4 regions of the Klebsiella sp. SYXHC3 genome follow, and region 4 is predicted to be linked to each of the others. Evidence: predicted binding sites of a transcription regulator. Region 4 holds the regulator's gene; each other region holds the start of a gene.

Region 1 (4,093 bases), on a different contig from region 4:
CCGCCAGACGGTAACGTACGCCGTGGAGCGTGAGCTGAAAGGCGGTACGGGTGCGCAGGATGATTTCGCCGCCTTCGGGCCCCAGGGCCTGCAGCGCGTTGCGCACGATATTCAGCAACACTTGCTCGATTTGTTCCGGGTCGTGGGCCAGCTCTGGCAGGCTCGGGTCGTAATCGCGGATCAGTTTGACGTTATCCGGCAATTCCATGGAGACCAGCGCCACCACGCGCTCCGCGACTTTATGAATGCTTTCCGTGATATGCATACCGGGATGCTGCGGCCCCAGCAGGCGATCGACCAGGTTACGTAACCTGTCGGCCTGTTCAATAATCACCTGGGTATATTCCATCAGCGCGGGATCCGGTAGCGCTTTACTCAATAGCTGCGCCGCGCCGCGCAGGCCACCGAGCGGGTTTTTAATTTCATGCGCCAGACCGCGCACTAAATCGCGCGCCGCCACCTGCTGAGCATGCTGCAGCTGTTCCTGGCTCAAACGACGCTGATTATCCATCGGCGACATCTCAAGCAGGATATAGCCTTCAGGCAGGCGCTGAGCGGTGAGGGAGAGAATGTGCGAGCGGCCGTCAATCACCAGCGTCACTTCATTATCCGTGAAGCCCTGACCCGCCTGCAGGCTTTCCTGCATCAGGCCAATGTTTAACGAAAAGTAGCTCAGCAATTCTGGCAGCGGCGTACCGAATAATTTACGCGAACTTTGCGCCAGTAACTGCTGGGCAGCCGGGTTAGCGTAATGCACCGCGAGGTCGTCATCGACTAATAAGATACTGTGGATCAGCGAGTTGAGGATCTGCCCAGCATCGGGCTGTGTGCCTGTTGCCATCTGACAGTCTCCTGAAATGGTTGCACTATTTTAGTGCAGTATAGCTTTTTATTGGTAAAAAGCGCGAGAGATCAGCGTGTTGCTGGAGAAAAAAGCCCATCCTGAGATGGGCTGAAAGTTTCCACGGCAACAAAACATCCCTGGTATCCCGTGCCACAACACGGGAACACCATGGATTTACAGCAAAATCAGACGCTGTAGTACAGTTCGAACTCAACCGGGTGCGGAGTCATACGTACGCGGTCGTTTTCTTCAATGCGCAGGGCGATGTAAGCATCGATAGCTTCGTCAGTGAAGACGCCGCCTGCGGTCAGGAACTCGCGGTCTGCGTCCAGAGCCTGCAGGGCTTCTTCCAGAGAACCTGCAACCTGCGGGATTTCTTTCGCTTCTTCCGGCGGCAGATCGTACAGGTTTTTGTCCATCGCATCGCCAGGGTGAATTTTGTTTTTAATACCGTCCAGGCCAGCCATCAGCAGCGCGGCGAAGCACAGGTACGGGTTGGCAGCCGGGTCCGGGAAGCGCACTTCGATACGACGCGCTTTCGGCGAGGCAACTACCGGAATACGGATGGAAGCAGAGCGGTTACGGGCGGAGTAAGCCAGCATGACCGGCGCTTCGTAACCCGGGACCAGACGCTTGTAGGAGTTAGTGGTCGGGTTCGCCAGGGCGTTGATCGCTTTAGCGTGCTTGATAACGCCGCCGATGTAGTGCAGCGCTTGCTCAGACAGGCCCGCGTATTTGTCGCCGGAGAACAGGTTTACGCCGTTCTTGGACAGGGACATGTGGCAGTGCATGCCGGAACCGTTATCGCCAAACATTGGTTTTGGCATGAAGGTCGCGGTTTTACCGAAACGGTGAGCGACGTTGTGTACAACATATTTGTAGATCTGAATTTCGTCCGCTTTTTTGGTCATGGTGTTGAAGCGGGTAGCGATTTCGTTCTGACCGGCAGTTGCCACTTCGTGGTGGTGAGCTTCAACAACCAGGCCCATCTCTTCCATGATCATACACATGGTAGAACGGATATCCTGAGAGGAGTCTACCGGCGGAACCGGGAAGTAACCGCCTTTCACGCCCGGACGGTGGCCTTTGTTGCCGCCTTCGTATTTGGTAGAAGAGTTCCATGCGCCTTCGATATCGTCAATGGCCACGTGGGAACCAGAGATGGATGCGCCAAAGCGGATGTCGTCGAACAGGAAGAATTCTGGTTCCGGCCCGAACAGCACGGTGTCGGCGATGCCGGTGGCGCGCAGGTACTCTTCAGCGCGCTTGGCGATAGAGCGCGGGTCGCGGTCGTAACCCTGCAGGGTGCCTGGTTCCAGGATATCGCAGCGGATGATCAGCGTCGGTTCTTCATAGAACGGGTCGATCAGCGCCGTGGTGGCATCCGGCATCAGGACCATGTCGGATTCATTAATACCTTTCCAACCGCCAATCGAGGAGCCATCAAACATTTTGCCTTCTTCAAAGAATTCGGCATTTACCTGATGGGAAGGAATCGTGACGTGCTGTTCTTTACCTTTGGTATCGGTGAAGCGCAGATCGACAAACTTCACTTCGTGCTCGTTCAGCATCGTCAAAACGTGTTCAGCGGACATACTTAAACTCTCCCGGATTGGTCATTGTCGTCGTGGTAACGAACTTCTTACTGCTTAAAAGTGGCGTTGTTGCCTTAAAAAATATAAAGCGAAATCTGTGCCAACTTTTAAAAGTACGGTAAAACGCTGTATCATGCGCACCATAGTGCAAAAGGACTGCACCATGATGGAGATAATGCACCAAAATAGTGCTTCAATGTGAACGTTGAGCACCATTTTGGTGCAATTTTTATTACGGTGCCCTTTTATCGCTCCGTGAAAGCGGTCACAAACAAACTCTGCAATACTTGTTTGCGGAGGATCTTTGTGATCCTGTTCAGTCCTTCGCTTAATACGTGTACAATAACGCGCTATTTCTAATGCCTGAGGCAAAGTTGTGATCGAAAATCTGCGTAATATCGCCATCATCGCGCACGTCGACCATGGTAAAACTACCCTGGTTGATAAGCTGCTACAGCAATCCGGTACGTTCGACGCACGTACTGAAGCACAAGAACGTGTGATGGACTCCAACGATTTGGAGAAAGAGCGTGGGATTACCATCCTCGCTAAAAACACTGCAATCAAATGGAATGATTACCGTATCAACATCGTTGATACCCCAGGGCACGCCGACTTCGGAGGTGAAGTTGAGCGTGTTATGTCCATGGTTGACTCTGTGCTGCTGGTGGTTGATGCCTTTGACGGCCCGATGCCGCAGACGCGCTTTGTTACCAAAAAAGCGTTTGCTCACGGTCTGAAGCCGATCGTGGTCATCAACAAAGTTGACCGTCCGGGCGCGCGTCCGGATTGGGTTGTCGACCAGGTATTCGACCTGTTCGTTAACCTCGACGCGACCGACGAACAGCTGGACTTCCCGATCGTTTACGCTTCCGCGCTGAACGGTATCGCGGGTCTGGACCACGAAGACATGGCTGAAGACATGACCCCGTTGTACCAGGCGATTGTTGACCGTGTACCGGCGCCGGACGTTGACCTTGACGGTCCGCTGCAGATGCAAATCTCCCAGCTCGACTACAACAACTACGTTGGCGTAATCGGCATTGGTCGCATCAAGCGCGGTAAAGTGAAGCCGAACCAGCAGATCACTATCATCGATAGCGAAGGGAAAACCCGTAACGGTAAAGTCGGTAAAGTACTGACTCACCTGGGTCTCGAGCGTATCGAGAGCGACGTAGCCGAAGCCGGCGACATCATCGCGATCACCGGTCTGGGCGAGCTGAACATCTCCGACACCATCTGCGACCCGCAGAACGTCGAAGCGCTGCCGGCACTGTCTGTTGATGAGCCGACCGTATCTATGTTCTTCAACGTCAACACCTCTCCGTTCTGCGGTAAAGAAGGTAAGTTCGTTACCTCTCGCCAGATTCTGGACCGTCTGAACAAAGAGCTGGTGCACAACGTTGCGCTGCGCGTTGAAGAAACCGAAGACGCCGATGCGTTCCGCGTTTCTGGCCGTGGCGAACTGCACCTGTCTGTTCTGATTGAAAACATGCGTCGTGAAGGTTTCGAGATGGCGGTTTCCCGTCCGAAAGTTATCTTCCGCGAAATCGATGGCCGTAAACAAGAGCCGTTCGAGAACGTGACGCTGGACGTCGAAGAGCAGCACCAGGGTTCTGTCATGCAGGCGCTGGGTGAGCGTAAAGGCGACCTG
Region 2 (4,093 bases), on a different contig from region 4:
CGCGATAGCGGTATTGCCTGCAAAACCATTTTCGACTGCACCGTCCCGTGGAATATGAAAGCCCACTTCCAGCGCAGCCAGTTTATGGAAGTGGATGTTGACCGCTTTATCCCTGGCTTCAGTAAGAAATAAATTCCACGCAAAGAAAAAGCCTCCCATGCGGGAGGCTTTGACGCTTATGGAGATTGCACAATATATCAGGCGTTGTAGGCGTTTTCGCCGTGGCTGTTGACGTCCAGCCCTTCGCGCTCCTGCTCTTCCGGAACCCGCAGGCCGACGGTCATCGCCGCCACTTTGAAGCCGATCCAGGCGACGACGGCGGACCAGACCACGGTAATGCCGATACTTTCCAGCTGTACCAGCAGCTGATGCCCCATCGTGACGCCTTCCGCATAGCCGACGCCGCCAAGGGTAGTGGAAGCGAAGATGCCAGTCAGGATACAACCGATGATGCCGCACACGCCATGAACGCCAAACACATCGCATGGGTCATCGACGCGCAGCCAGCGCTTCAGCACCGTGACGCCCCACAGCCCGGCCAGGCCGGCGATGATACCGATAATCAGCGAGCCGCCAACGCCAACATAACCGCACGCCGGAGTAATGCCGACCAGACCGGCAATCGCGCCGGAGCAGGCGCCCAGCAGCGAGGGTTTGCCGCGGGTGGCCCATTCGCCGAAGGTCCAGGCCAGAATCGCGCCAGCGGTCGCCACGACGGTATTTACGAAGGCCAGGGCGGCAATTTCGTTGGCCGCGCTTGCGGAACCGGCGTTAAAGCCGAACCAGCCGACATACAGAATCGCCGTACCGGTGAAGACCATCGGCAGGTTATGCGGTTTAAACGCTTCTTTGCCAAAGCCCACGCGTTTGCCCATCATATACGCGCCCACCAGCCCCGCTACCGCAGCGTTGATGTGTACGACGGTACCGCCGGCGAAGTCCAGCGCACCATGGGTCGCCAGCAGGCCGCCGCCCCACACCATATGCGCAATCGGCACGTAGGAGAGCGTGAGCCAAACCACCACAAAAATCAGTACCGCGGAGAAACGAATACGTTCCGCCAGCGCACCGACGATCAGGCCCACGGTGATACAGGCGAAAGAGCCCTGGAAAGCGACGTGGATATATTGATAGAACGAGCCCATCAACGCTTTCAGTTCAATATTCTTCAGCATCACCCAGTCGAAGCTGCCGAAGAAGCTACCGCCGCTACCGAAGGCAAGCGTATAGCCATAGATAACCCACAGCACGCAAACCAGGCCAAAAGTCACAATGACCTGAGTCAGCATTGAGAGCACGTTTTTACCGCGAATCAGGCCGCCGTAGAACAACGCAATGCCGGGGATTGTCATAAACAGCACCAGCGCGGTGCAAATCATCATAAAGGCGTTGTCGGCTTTATCCGCCACCGCCGGTTCGGCCGCCAGCGCCAGTCCCGGAAGCAGCGCCAGCGCTCCCAGAGCCGTTTTCATCGTCGTTCTCATCATCTCTTCATCCCCATCGCTGTGTGGTCAGGCAATTACAGTGCCGCTTCGTCGGATTCGCCGGTACGAATACGAATCACGCGCTGCAGTTCGGCGACAAAAATTTTGCCGTCGCCAATTTTTCCGGTCCAGGCGGCCTTGCCTATCACCTCGACAACCTCATCCAGCTGATCGTCGGCAATCGCAATATCAATTTTTACTTTTGGCAGGAAATTGACGCTGTATTCGGCGCCGCGATAGAGCTCGGCATGGCCTTTCTGGCGGCCGAAGCCTTTCACTTCCGTGACCGTCAGGCCCTGAATGCCGATGGAGGACAACGCTTCGCGAACGTCTTCCAGTTTGAATGGTTTGATTACCACGGTAACCAGCTTCATAAATCCCCTCCAGTCAGTATTTGATAGTGGCCGCAGCTAACACAGGAGATAAAGCAAGGGATATGCCAAAAATGAAAACGGGCCGTGAATCGGCCCGTTTATGGAGAAAAAAACGCGAGGATGTTACTGGCGAGACGGCAAATGACCGCTAATGCGCAAAAATGCACCAATACGGTGCGCCCTTAGTGAGCAAGTTGCACCACTTCACGTCACCCCTGCACCAATGCCTGCTGATGGTGCATCAGGCGCTCAGCGACTCCTCCTCAACGCTGGCGGCTAGCTCTTCGCCAGCCAGCTGTAGCTGGTACATCTGCCAGTAACGGCCCTTCGCCGCCAGCAATTGCTGATGGTTCCCGCGCTCGACGGCCTGGCCACGGTGCAGCACCAGGATCGTATCCGCTTCGACGATGGTCGACAGACGGTGGGCGATAACTACCAGCGTGGTGTGCTCGCGCACTTTCGCCAGCGCCTGCTGGATAGCCTGCTCGGTACCGGAATCGATGTTAGCTGTCGCTTCATCGAGGATCAGCACCTGCGGCGTCTCGACCAGCACACGGGCCAGCGCCAACAGCTGTTTCTGCCCCACCGACAGGTTGTTGCCCTGCTCGCCCAGTTGGGTATAAATCCCGTCGCTCATTTCACGGGCAAGGTCAGCGAGCTGCACCGCCTCCAGCGCTTCCCAGACCTGCTGCTCGCTGATATCGCGGCCCAGCGTCACGTTGGCATAGAAGGTATCGGCTAATACCACCGGATCCTGTTGCACCATCGCGACGCCCCGACGTAAAGCGCTGTGGCTTAACGACGACAGCGGGCGGCCATCAAGACGAATTTCGCCTTTGGTCAACGGGTAGTAGCCCATCATCAGGCTGGCCAGCGTGCTCTTGCCGCTACCGGTATGGCCAACCAGCGCCACAAAACCGCGCGAAGGAATATCCAGATTGATATCCTGCAGCACCAGCCGATCGTCGCGATAGGCAAAAGAGACGTTATCAATCGCCACCGCACCGCTGCGTAACGGCGCGCTATCGTTACCCCAGCTCTGGCGTGGACGGTCCATCAGCTCAAACACGCGTTCGCCCGCCACCACCGCTTGCTGCAGCATCGACTGCTGGGTGGTAAGTTCGATCAGCGGTTCGTTAAGCCGCCCGAGATAGCTAATAAAGGCATATAACACCCCGACTTCGATACTTCCGGAAGCGCTAAAACCAAACAGCATCAGCAGGCCGCAGAGGATCAGCGATGAAAACAGGCTTAACAGCGGTCGCAGCAGGAAACCATCCAGACGCAGCGTCTGCATGCGCGCCAGATAGTGTCCGTAACTGGCTTCACGCATTCGCTCGCCGAATCGCGCCTGCTGGCGGAATTGCTGAATAACGCCCATGCCGTTGATCACTTCGTTGAAGCCATCATTGATATCGGCAAGCCAGGCGCGCATGCGACGCACGATCGGCGTGCTGTAACGCTGATAGATAGCCATCACGATCAGCACCGCCGGGAAGATAGCCACCGCCACCAGCGCCATTCGCCAGTCGAGACTGAACATCGCCACCAGCATCGCGCCTATCAGCGCCGCGCTGCGCAGCACCGTCGCCACGACTGTCACGTACAGGTCACGAATCACTTCGGTATCGTTGGTAACGCGTGATATCAACTGGCCGACAGGTTGCGTATCAAACTCGCTTAACGGCTGACGCAGCGCGGCGTCCATCACATCGCTGCGCAACTGCTGCACCACGCCGACCGCCGCCCGGTTAAACAGCAGCGCCTGGTTATAGTGCAGCGTAGCGGCAAGGATCTGCAGGAAGATATAGGCCGCCGCCAGGCCGCAGACCAGCTTCACCGGTAGCGACTGTTTCGCCACCATGTTATCAATGAAATAGCTTATCAGCAGCGGGCCGCTGACTTCCGCCGCCGCTGCTATCCACATCATGATAACGGCAATGATAAGCGGCTTACGCCACGGCGAACCGTAGGCCAGCAGACGTTTCAGGATCGGCCAGAGATCGGCGAAATTACGCATCTGTCGCCTCCTCATCCTGCGGCGCATCGTCGAGCGCTGCTTCCAGTTGCTGATAGCGGTACATGTCGCGATACCATCCCGACTGGGCGGCAAGCTGCTCATGGCGTCCGCGCTGGGCAATATGGCCGTGTTGCAGAACCAAAATTTCACTGGCTTCGGTTAATGCTGAGAGGCGGTGGGCGCTGATAATCACCGTCCGCCCTTCCCCCCACTGT
Region 3 (4,093 bases), on a different contig from region 4:
TACCGTTACCGCTTTACCGGCGCGGCAGAAATCCATCGCCAGTTCACAGCCAATCAGGCCGCCGCCGACGATCAGCACGCGCTTCGCGTCGTGCAGCTGGCTCTGCGCCGCGCCATATTCGCGCTGGCTGTTCAGCGTCAGCATCAGCTCGCGTCCCGGCACCGGCGGGATAAACGGCGTCGCGCCGGTGGCCAGCACCAGTTTGTCGTAGCGCCACTGGTTATCCTGGCTCTTCACTAACCGGTTTTCGGCGTCGATATCGCTTACCCAGGTATGGGGAAACAGACGCAGATTGTACTGCTCGGCGAACTCGCCGGCGCTTTGCAGGGTCAGATCGTCGGCCTTCTGCCCGCGGCTGATGACATGGCTGAGGTCCGGTTTGTTGTACTCATCCATGCTATCGGCGGCGATTAACGTCAGCGGGATTTGCGTATCCTGCTTACGGATATTTTTCACCAGCTGGCGGGCCGCGAAGCCCGAGCCGATGATGACGATGCCATCACTCATTTTGCCTCCGTCGCCAGTACGTCAAAGACATCTTTGCCAAGAGAACACTCAGGGCAGAGGAAATTGTCCGGCACTTCATTCCACGGCGTACCCGGCTGTACATCCTGGTTAGGTTCGCCTTTCGCCGGGTCATAGACCCACTGGCACACGCTGCACTGCATCATGGGACCGAGGTCAGCGGCCGCGGCGGCGGCGCAGACGCAATCCTGTGGTTCCGGCGTTGTCGCTGCTTCAGCAACCGGCAGCGGAGAGAGGGCCCACTGGCGGGCGATGTCGCGTCCGTGTTGGCGGCACAGTTCCAGCGCGTCGATATCCGGGCGCCATTTGGCTTTCAGGCTCAGCGACATCTCAAAACCGGCATCCTGCAGGCGGGTGGACAGGCGGTCTACCGCGCCGCCGCTCCAGCCGTGTGAGCCAAAGGCGCTGGCGCGTTTATTGCGAAAACGCAACCCGGTCATCTCTTCCACCAGCCCGGCGATTTTCGGCATCATCACGTTGTTCATGGTGGAGGTGCCCACCAGCACGCCTTTCGAGCGGAAAACATTGGTGAGAATGTCGTTTTTGTCGCTGCGGGCGACGTTGAAGATTTTTACCGCTACCCGCGGGTCGACTTCAGTGATCCCCTGAGCGATGGCGTCCGCCATCATGCGGGTGTTATTGGACATGGTGTCGTAGAAGAGGGTGATACGATCTTCCTGGTAATCCGCCGCCCACTCGAGGTATTTCTCGACGATTTGCGTCGGGTTATCGCGCCAGACCACGCCGTGGGAGGTGGCAATCATATCCACCGGCAGGTTGAAGCCGAGGATTTCGGTAATTTTCGGCGTCACCAGGCGGCTGAAGGGCGTCAGGATGTTGGCGTAGTAGCGCTGGCACTGTTCGTACAGTTCAATCTGGTCCACTTCATCGTTGAACAGGTGTTCGTCGCAGTAGTGCTGGCCGAAGGCGTCGTTGCTGAACAGCACCGCGTCGCCGGTCAGGTAGGTCATCATGCTGTCAGGCCAGTGCAGCATCGGCGTTTCCACGAAGATCAGCTGTTTATCATTACCGATATCGAGAGTATCGCCGGTTTTCACCACGTGGAAGTTCCACTCCGGATGATGATGGTGGCCGTTGATCGAGTCGATGGCGTTGGCGGTGCAGTAAATCGGCGTATCCGGGATCTGCATCATCAGTTCGGTCAGCGCGCCGGCATGGTCCTCTTCGGCGTGGTTAATGACGATATAGTCGAGGTCAGCCAGATCGATTTCGCTGCGCAGGTTCTGCACGAACTCGCGGCTGAATTTATGATCGACGGTATCAATCAGCACGTTTTTCTCTTCGCGGATGAGATAGCTGTTGTAGCTGCTGCCGCGCAGCGTTTTATATTCGGTACCGTGGAAATCACGCACTTCCCAATCGCGTTGGCCAACCCAAAGAATGTTATTTTTAACCGCAATAGACATAGCAACCTCAATCAATACAGTGTGTTTAAACTCAGTTGATTGGCTTATATCAAGTTGCGTGCCAACTTTTTAATTCATTGATAATTAGCTATTTTTAATTTTTTCTGATTTTGGTTGCTGTCAAAATGACAATGATTAAAATAGTCGTTATGACAATGTGTATTGTCACAATGACAATGGAGCGGCAATGAGTTTTTCCGTCGACGAGTTGGCGAGAATCGCCATTGATTTACAAAGCGATATCGGTCATGCCGACCGTTTTTCGCGCCTGATTACTACCCTGCGGCAGATCCTCGGCTGCGATGCCTCAGCGCTGCTGCGCTATGAGGCGCATCAGTTTGTGCCGCTGGCGATCGATGGCCTGGCGCAGGATGTGCTTGGTCGGCGCTTTGCCCTGGAAGGACACCCGCGGCTTGAGGCGATTGCGCGCGCCGGGGATGTGGTGCGCTTCCCGGCGGATAGCGATTTGCCCGACCCCTATGACGGGCTGATCCCCGGTCATGAGAGCCTGAAGGTTCACGCCTGCGTTGGCCTGCCGCTGTTTGCCGGACAGACGCTGATTGGCGCGCTGACCCTTGATGGTATGGATGCCGATCGTTTCGATAGTTTCAGCGATGAAGAGCTGCGATTGATTGCCGCGCTGGTGGCTGGCGCCTTGAATAACGCGCTGCTCATCGCCCGCCTTGAGGCGCAAAATGTGTTGCCGGTGCAACCGGTGAATGACGCGCAGCCTGAGCGTCAGGAGATTATCGGCCTGTCGGCACCCATGCTGCAGCTGAAAAAAGAGATCGATATCGTCGCCGCCTCGGATTTAAACGTGCTGATAAGCGGCGAAACCGGCACCGGTAAAGAGCTGGTGGCGAAGGCGGTGCACCAGGGATCGCCGCGAGCCGCCAATCCGCTGGTCTATCTCAACTGCGCGGCGCTGCCGGAAAGCGTGGCGGAGAGCGAGCTGTTCGGCCATGTGAAAGGGGCATTTACCGGGGCTATCAGCAACCGCAGCGGTAAATTTGAGATGGCTGATAACGGCACCCTGTTCCTTGATGAAATCGGCGAACTGTCGCTGGCGTTGCAGGCGAAGCTGCTGCGCGTGTTGCAGTATGGCGATATTCAGCGCGTCGGCGATGACCGCAGCCTGCGGGTCGATGTGCGGGTGCTGGCGGCGACGAACCGCGATCTGCGCCAGGAGGTGGTGGAAGGGCGCTTTCGCGCCGATCTGTACCATCGGCTGAGCGTCTTCCCGCTGTCGGTTCCGGCGCTACGCGAACGGGAGAACGATGTGGTGCTGCTGGCGGGCTATTTCTGTGAGCAGTGCCGCCTGCGGATGGGGCTGGCGCGGGTCATTTTGGCTGAGGCGGCGCGAAACAGGCTGCAGCAGTGGTCCTGGCCGGGCAACGTGCGCGAACTGGAGCATGCTATTCACCGGGCGGTGGTGCTGGCGCGGGCCACCCAGGCCGGTGATGAAGTGGTACTGGAGCCGCAGCATTTCCAGTTTGCGGTGACGGCGCCGATGTTGCCGACTGAGACGGCGGCAGCGGCGCCGGCGACGGAAAACGTCAATTTGCGCGAGGCGACTGACTCTTTTCAGCGAGAAGCGATTAGCCGCGCCCTGGAGGCGAACCAGCGCAACTGGGCGGCGACCGCCCGTGCGCTGGAGCTGGACGTCGCCAACCTGCATCGGCTGGCGAAACGACTGGGGCTTAAAGGATCCCTGCCTGGTAAAAGTTCTGCAGGTTGATGGCGCCGACCAGTTGGCCGTTTTCATCCACGACCGGCGCGGCGCTGATTTTGTGTTTCATCAGCCGCTCTTTGGCTTCCACCGCGCGGCTTTCCGCCTGCAGCGTTACGCCGTTGCGGGTCATCGCCCGAGTGACGCTATCGTTGAGCGTACCGCCAGCAACCAGCCAGCGGCGCAGGTCGCCGTCGGTGAAAACGCCCTGCACGCGGTTGGCTTCATCGCAGACCGCCACCAGGCCGAGCCCGGTTCGGCTTAGTTCAAGCATGGCGTCCATGACGTTGGCGTCGGCATTGACCCGCGGTACTTCTTCGTCGCGGCGCATCAGGTGATGTACTTTGTTCAACAGACGCGCGCCGAGGGCGCCCGCCGGGTGGGAACGGGCGAAATCTTCTTCATTGAAACC
Region 4 (4,093 bases):
AGCCGAGCATGTCGAATACTTTTCCGAACAAGAAGTATCGTGGTTCACCAATCCGGTGATGACCACCTTTGATACCAATAAGGTTCCGACCTGGTCAATCAGAGCGGATAAAGCCAAGTTAACCAACGACCGTATGCTGTATCTTTACGGCCATGTTGAGGTCGACGCGTTGAGCCCCGACTCTCAACTGCGCAAAATTACCACCGATAACGCGCAGGTAAACCTGGTGACCCAGGATGTAACCTCTGACGATATGGTGACGTTGTACGGAACAACATTTAATTCCAGCGGCCTGAAAATGCGCGGGAACCTACGCAGCAAAAATGCCGAGCTGATTGAAAAGGTTAGAACCTCTTATGAAATTCAGAACAAACAAACTCAGCCTTAACATTGCGCTCGCAAGCGCGCTTCTGGCCGCCAGCCTGCCGGCTCTGGCAAAAACCGGCGATACCGATCAGCCGATTCACATCGAGTCCGATCAGCAGTCGTTGGATATGCAGGGCAACGTCGTGACCTTCACCGGCAACGTGGTCGTCACCCAAGGGACCATTAAAATCAATGCCGACAAAGTCGTGGTTACCCGCCCTGGCGGTGAAAAAGGCAAAGAGGTGATCGACGGTTTCGGCAATCCGGCCACCTTCTATCAGATGCAGGACAACGGCAAGCCGGTGAAAGGCCGCGCGTCGAAAATGCATTATGAACTGCAGAACGATTTCGTGGTGCTGACCGGCAACGCGCATCTGGAACAGCTGGATAGCAATATTCAGGGCGACAAAATCACCTATCTGGTGAAAGAGCAGAAAATGCAGGCCTTCAGCAACAAAGGCGGTCGCGTGACTACGGTGCTGGTACCTTCGCAGTTGCAGGACAAAAGCGGCGATCAGCAGAAGAAAGGTAAGTAATCCGTTATGGCAACATTAACTGCAAAAAATCTCGCCAAAGCCTACAAAGGCCGCCGCGTGGTGGAAGACGTCAGCCTGACCGTCAACTCCGGTGAAATCGTCGGCCTGCTGGGCCCGAACGGCGCCGGTAAGACCACCACCTTTTATATGGTGGTAGGCATCGTGCCGCGCGACGCCGGCAACATCATCATTGACGATGAAGATATCAGCCTGCTGCCGCTACATGCCCGCGCGCGGCGCGGCATCGGTTACCTGCCGCAGGAAGCCTCTATTTTCCGCCGCCTGAGCGTCTACGATAATCTGATGGCGGTGCTACAGATCCGCGACGATCTCAGCAGCGAGCAGCGTGAAGATCGCGCTAAAGAGCTGATGGAAGAGTTCCACATTGAACACCTGCGCGATAGCCTGGGCCAGGCGCTCTCCGGCGGTGAACGCCGCCGCGTCGAAATCGCCCGCGCGCTGGCGGCGAACCCGAAATTCATCCTGCTGGATGAACCGTTCGCCGGGGTTGACCCTATCTCTGTTATCGATATTAAACGCATCATCGAACACCTGCGCGACAGCGGGCTGGGCGTACTCATTACTGACCATAACGTCAGGGAGACGCTGGCGGTCTGTGAACGAGCTTATATCGTGAGCCAGGGCCATCTCATCGCCCACGGCACCCCGCAGCAAATCCTTGAAGACGAGCAGGTTAAACGCGTGTACCTTGGGGAAGACTTCAGACTCTGATAGGGTAGAGGTTATAGACGTTTTAGCCGGAGATATTGACCCTGAACATGAAGCAAGGTTTGCAATTAAGGCTAAGCCAACAGCTTGCCATGACGCCCCAACTGCAGCAGGCCATCCGCTTGTTGCAGCTGTCCACGTTAGAACTCCAGCAAGAACTCCAGCAGGCGCTGGAGAGTAACCCGTTGCTTGAGCAAACCGATCTTCACGAAGAGGTTGAAACCACAGAAGCCGAGGACCGCGAGTCTCTGGATACCGTCGACGCGCTCGAACAAAAAGAGATGCCGGACGAGCTCCCGCTGGACGCCAGCTGGGATGAAATCTACACCGCCGGCACGCCGTCGGGTAATGGCGTCGACTACCAGGACGATGAACTGCCGATCTATCAGGGTGAGACCACCCAAAGCCTGCAGGATTATCTGATGTGGCAGGTCGAGCTCACGCCATTCACCGATACCGACCGCGCGATAGCCACCTCCATCGTCGATGCCGTTGACGATACCGGCTACCTCACTATTTCCATTCAGGACATTGTCGACAGTATCGAAGATGATGAAATTGGTCTTGAGGAAGTTGAAGCGGTACTCAAGCGCGTACAGCGTTTCGATCCGGTCGGCGTCGCCGCCAGGGATCTCCGTGACTGCCTGCTGATCCAGCTTTCACAATTTGCCAAAGAGACACCGTGGCTGGAAGAAGCCAGGTTGATTATCAGCGAGCATCTTGATCTCCTGGCCAACCACGATTTCCGTAGCCTGATGCGCGTCACTCGCTTGAAAGAAGACGTTCTGAAAGAGGCGGTTTGCCTGATCCAGTCGCTGGATCCGCGCCCGGGTCAGTCCATTCAAACCAGCGAGCCGGAATACGTGATCCCGGATGTACTGGTGCGCAAGGTTAACGGCCGCTGGGTCGTCGAGCTCAATTCCGACAGCATTCCGCGGCTGAAGATTAATCAGCAATACGCGGCGATGGGCAATAATGCGCGCAACGACGCCGACAGCCAGTTTATCCGCAGCAACCTGCAAGAAGCCCGCTGGCTGATTAAGAGCCTTGAGAGCCGTAACGATACCCTGCTGCGCGTCAGCCGCTGCATCGTCGAACAGCAGCAGGCCTTCTTTGAGCAGGGTGAAGAATTTATGAAACCGATGGTGCTGGCGGATATCGCCCAGGCCGTCGAGATGCATGAATCAACCATTTCACGCGTTACCACGCAAAAATATCTGCACAGTCCACGCGGTATTTTTGAGTTGAAGTATTTCTTCTCCAGCCACGTCAATACCGAAGGCGGCGGCGAAGCCTCGTCTACCGCCATTCGTGCGCTGGTGAAGAAGTTAATCGCCGCGGAGAACCCCGCGAAGCCGTTGAGCGACAGCAAGCTCACCACCATGCTCTCCGATCAGGGTATTATGGTGGCGCGGCGCACTGTTGCTAAGTACCGAGAGTCTTTATCCATTCCGCCGTCAAACCAGCGCAAACAACTGGTCTGACACAACCGATAAGGAAGACACTATGCAGCTCAACATTACAGGACACAACGTCGAGATCACTCCCGCCATGCGCGACTTCGTCACTACGAAGTTCAGCAAACTGGAGCAGTTTTTCGATAGGATCAACCAGGTCTATATTGTGTTAAAAGTAGAGAAGGTGACGCAAATCGCGGACGCCAATTTGCATGTCAACGGTGGCGAAATCCATGCCAGTGCGGAAGGGCAGGATATGTATGCCGCTATCGATGGTCTTATCGATAAGCTGGCAAGACAGTTAACAAAACATAAAGATAAACTGAAACAACACTAATTGTCCGGGCGATCGCCCTTATCCGCAGCCCGCGGATAAGGGCAGCTCAGGTGAAATTATGATGAACAACGATTCCGCTCTACAACTGAGCAATGTCCTTAACCAGGATTGTACCCGTAGCCAGGTTCACTGCCAGAGCAAGAAACGCGCGCTGGAAATCATCAGCGAACTGGCGGCGAAGCAGCTAGGTTTACCGCCGCAGGTGGTCTTTGAAGCGATCCTGACCCGTGAAAAAATGGGCAGTACCGGGATCGGCAACGGCATTGCGATCCCTCACGGCAAGCTTGAAGAGGATACCCTGCGCGCCGTTGGCGTATTTGTGCAGTTGGAAACGCCGATCGCCTTCGATGCGATCGACAATCAGCCGGTCGATCTGCTGTTTGCGCTACTGGTGCCGGCCGATCAAACCAAAACCCATCTGCATACGCTCTCGCTGGTCGCCAAACGTCTGGCGGACAAAACCATCTGCCGTCGCCTGCGCGCTGCGGTGAGCGATGAAGAGTTGTATGAGATCATCACCGAAGCAGGAAGCAGCGATGACGCTTAACGTGAGTCGCGTCTTAACCTTTATCGTACTGAGGAGAAACGGTACATGGTACTGATGATCGTCAGCGGCCGCTCTGGCTCGGGGAAATCCGTCGCCCTGCGAGCGCTGGAAGATATGGGCT

What was found. The regulator sigma-54, encoded in region 4, starts transcription at its own class of promoters, with help from an activator protein. The targets are predictions, from matches to a motif close to GTTGGCACANNTTTCGCTNT.
Region 1: a site for sigma-54 is predicted at 2,525-2,544, ahead of glnA (glutamate--ammonia ligase). Genes of this name have one in related genera too.
Region 2: a site for sigma-54 is predicted at 1,909-1,928, ahead of glnK (P-II family nitrogen regulator). Genes of this name have one in related genera too.
Region 3: a site for sigma-54 is predicted at 1,999-2,018, ahead of norV (anaerobic nitric oxide reductase flavorubredoxin). Genes of this name have one in related genera too.

The regions. Positions count from the first base shown of each region.
Region 1 is NZ_JBXUNG010000015.1:12,662-16,754, forward strand. Features, by position in the region: gene glnL (nitrogen regulation protein NR(II)) at 1-841, opposite strand, end outside; gene glnA (glutamate--ammonia ligase) at 1,030-2,439, opposite strand; gene typA (ribosome-dependent GTPase TypA) at 2,816-4,093, shown strand, end outside.
Region 2 is NZ_JBXUNG010000003.1:200,746-204,838, reverse strand. Features, by position in the region: gene AC2CGP_RS10495 (UbiD family decarboxylase domain-containing protein) at 1-132, shown strand, start outside; gene amtB (ammonium transporter AmtB) at 198-1,487, opposite strand; gene glnK (P-II family nitrogen regulator) at 1,520-1,858, opposite strand; gene AC2CGP_RS10480 (SmdB family multidrug efflux ABC transporter permease/ATP-binding protein) at 2,100-3,878, opposite strand; gene AC2CGP_RS10475 (SmdA family multidrug ABC transporter permease/ATP-binding protein) at 3,871-4,093, opposite strand, start outside.
Region 3 is NZ_JBXUNG010000007.1:106,607-110,699, forward strand. Features, by position in the region: gene norW (NADH:flavorubredoxin reductase NorW) at 1-507, opposite strand, end outside; gene norV (anaerobic nitric oxide reductase flavorubredoxin) at 504-1,952, opposite strand; gene norR (nitric oxide reductase transcriptional regulator NorR) at 2,140-3,690, shown strand; gene gutQ (arabinose-5-phosphate isomerase GutQ) at 3,653-4,093, opposite strand, start outside.
Region 4 is NZ_JBXUNG010000004.1:448,214-452,306, forward strand. Features, by position in the region: gene lptC (LPS export ABC transporter periplasmic protein LptC) at 1-388, shown strand, start outside; gene lptA (lipopolysaccharide ABC transporter substrate-binding protein LptA) at 357-902, shown strand; gene lptB (LPS export ABC transporter ATP-binding protein) at 909-1,634, shown strand; gene rpoN (RNA polymerase factor sigma-54) at 1,682-3,115, shown strand; gene hpf (ribosome hibernation promoting factor) at 3,138-3,425, shown strand; gene ptsN (PTS IIA-like nitrogen regulatory protein PtsN) at 3,484-3,972, shown strand; gene rapZ (RNase adapter RapZ) at 4,018-4,093, shown strand, end outside.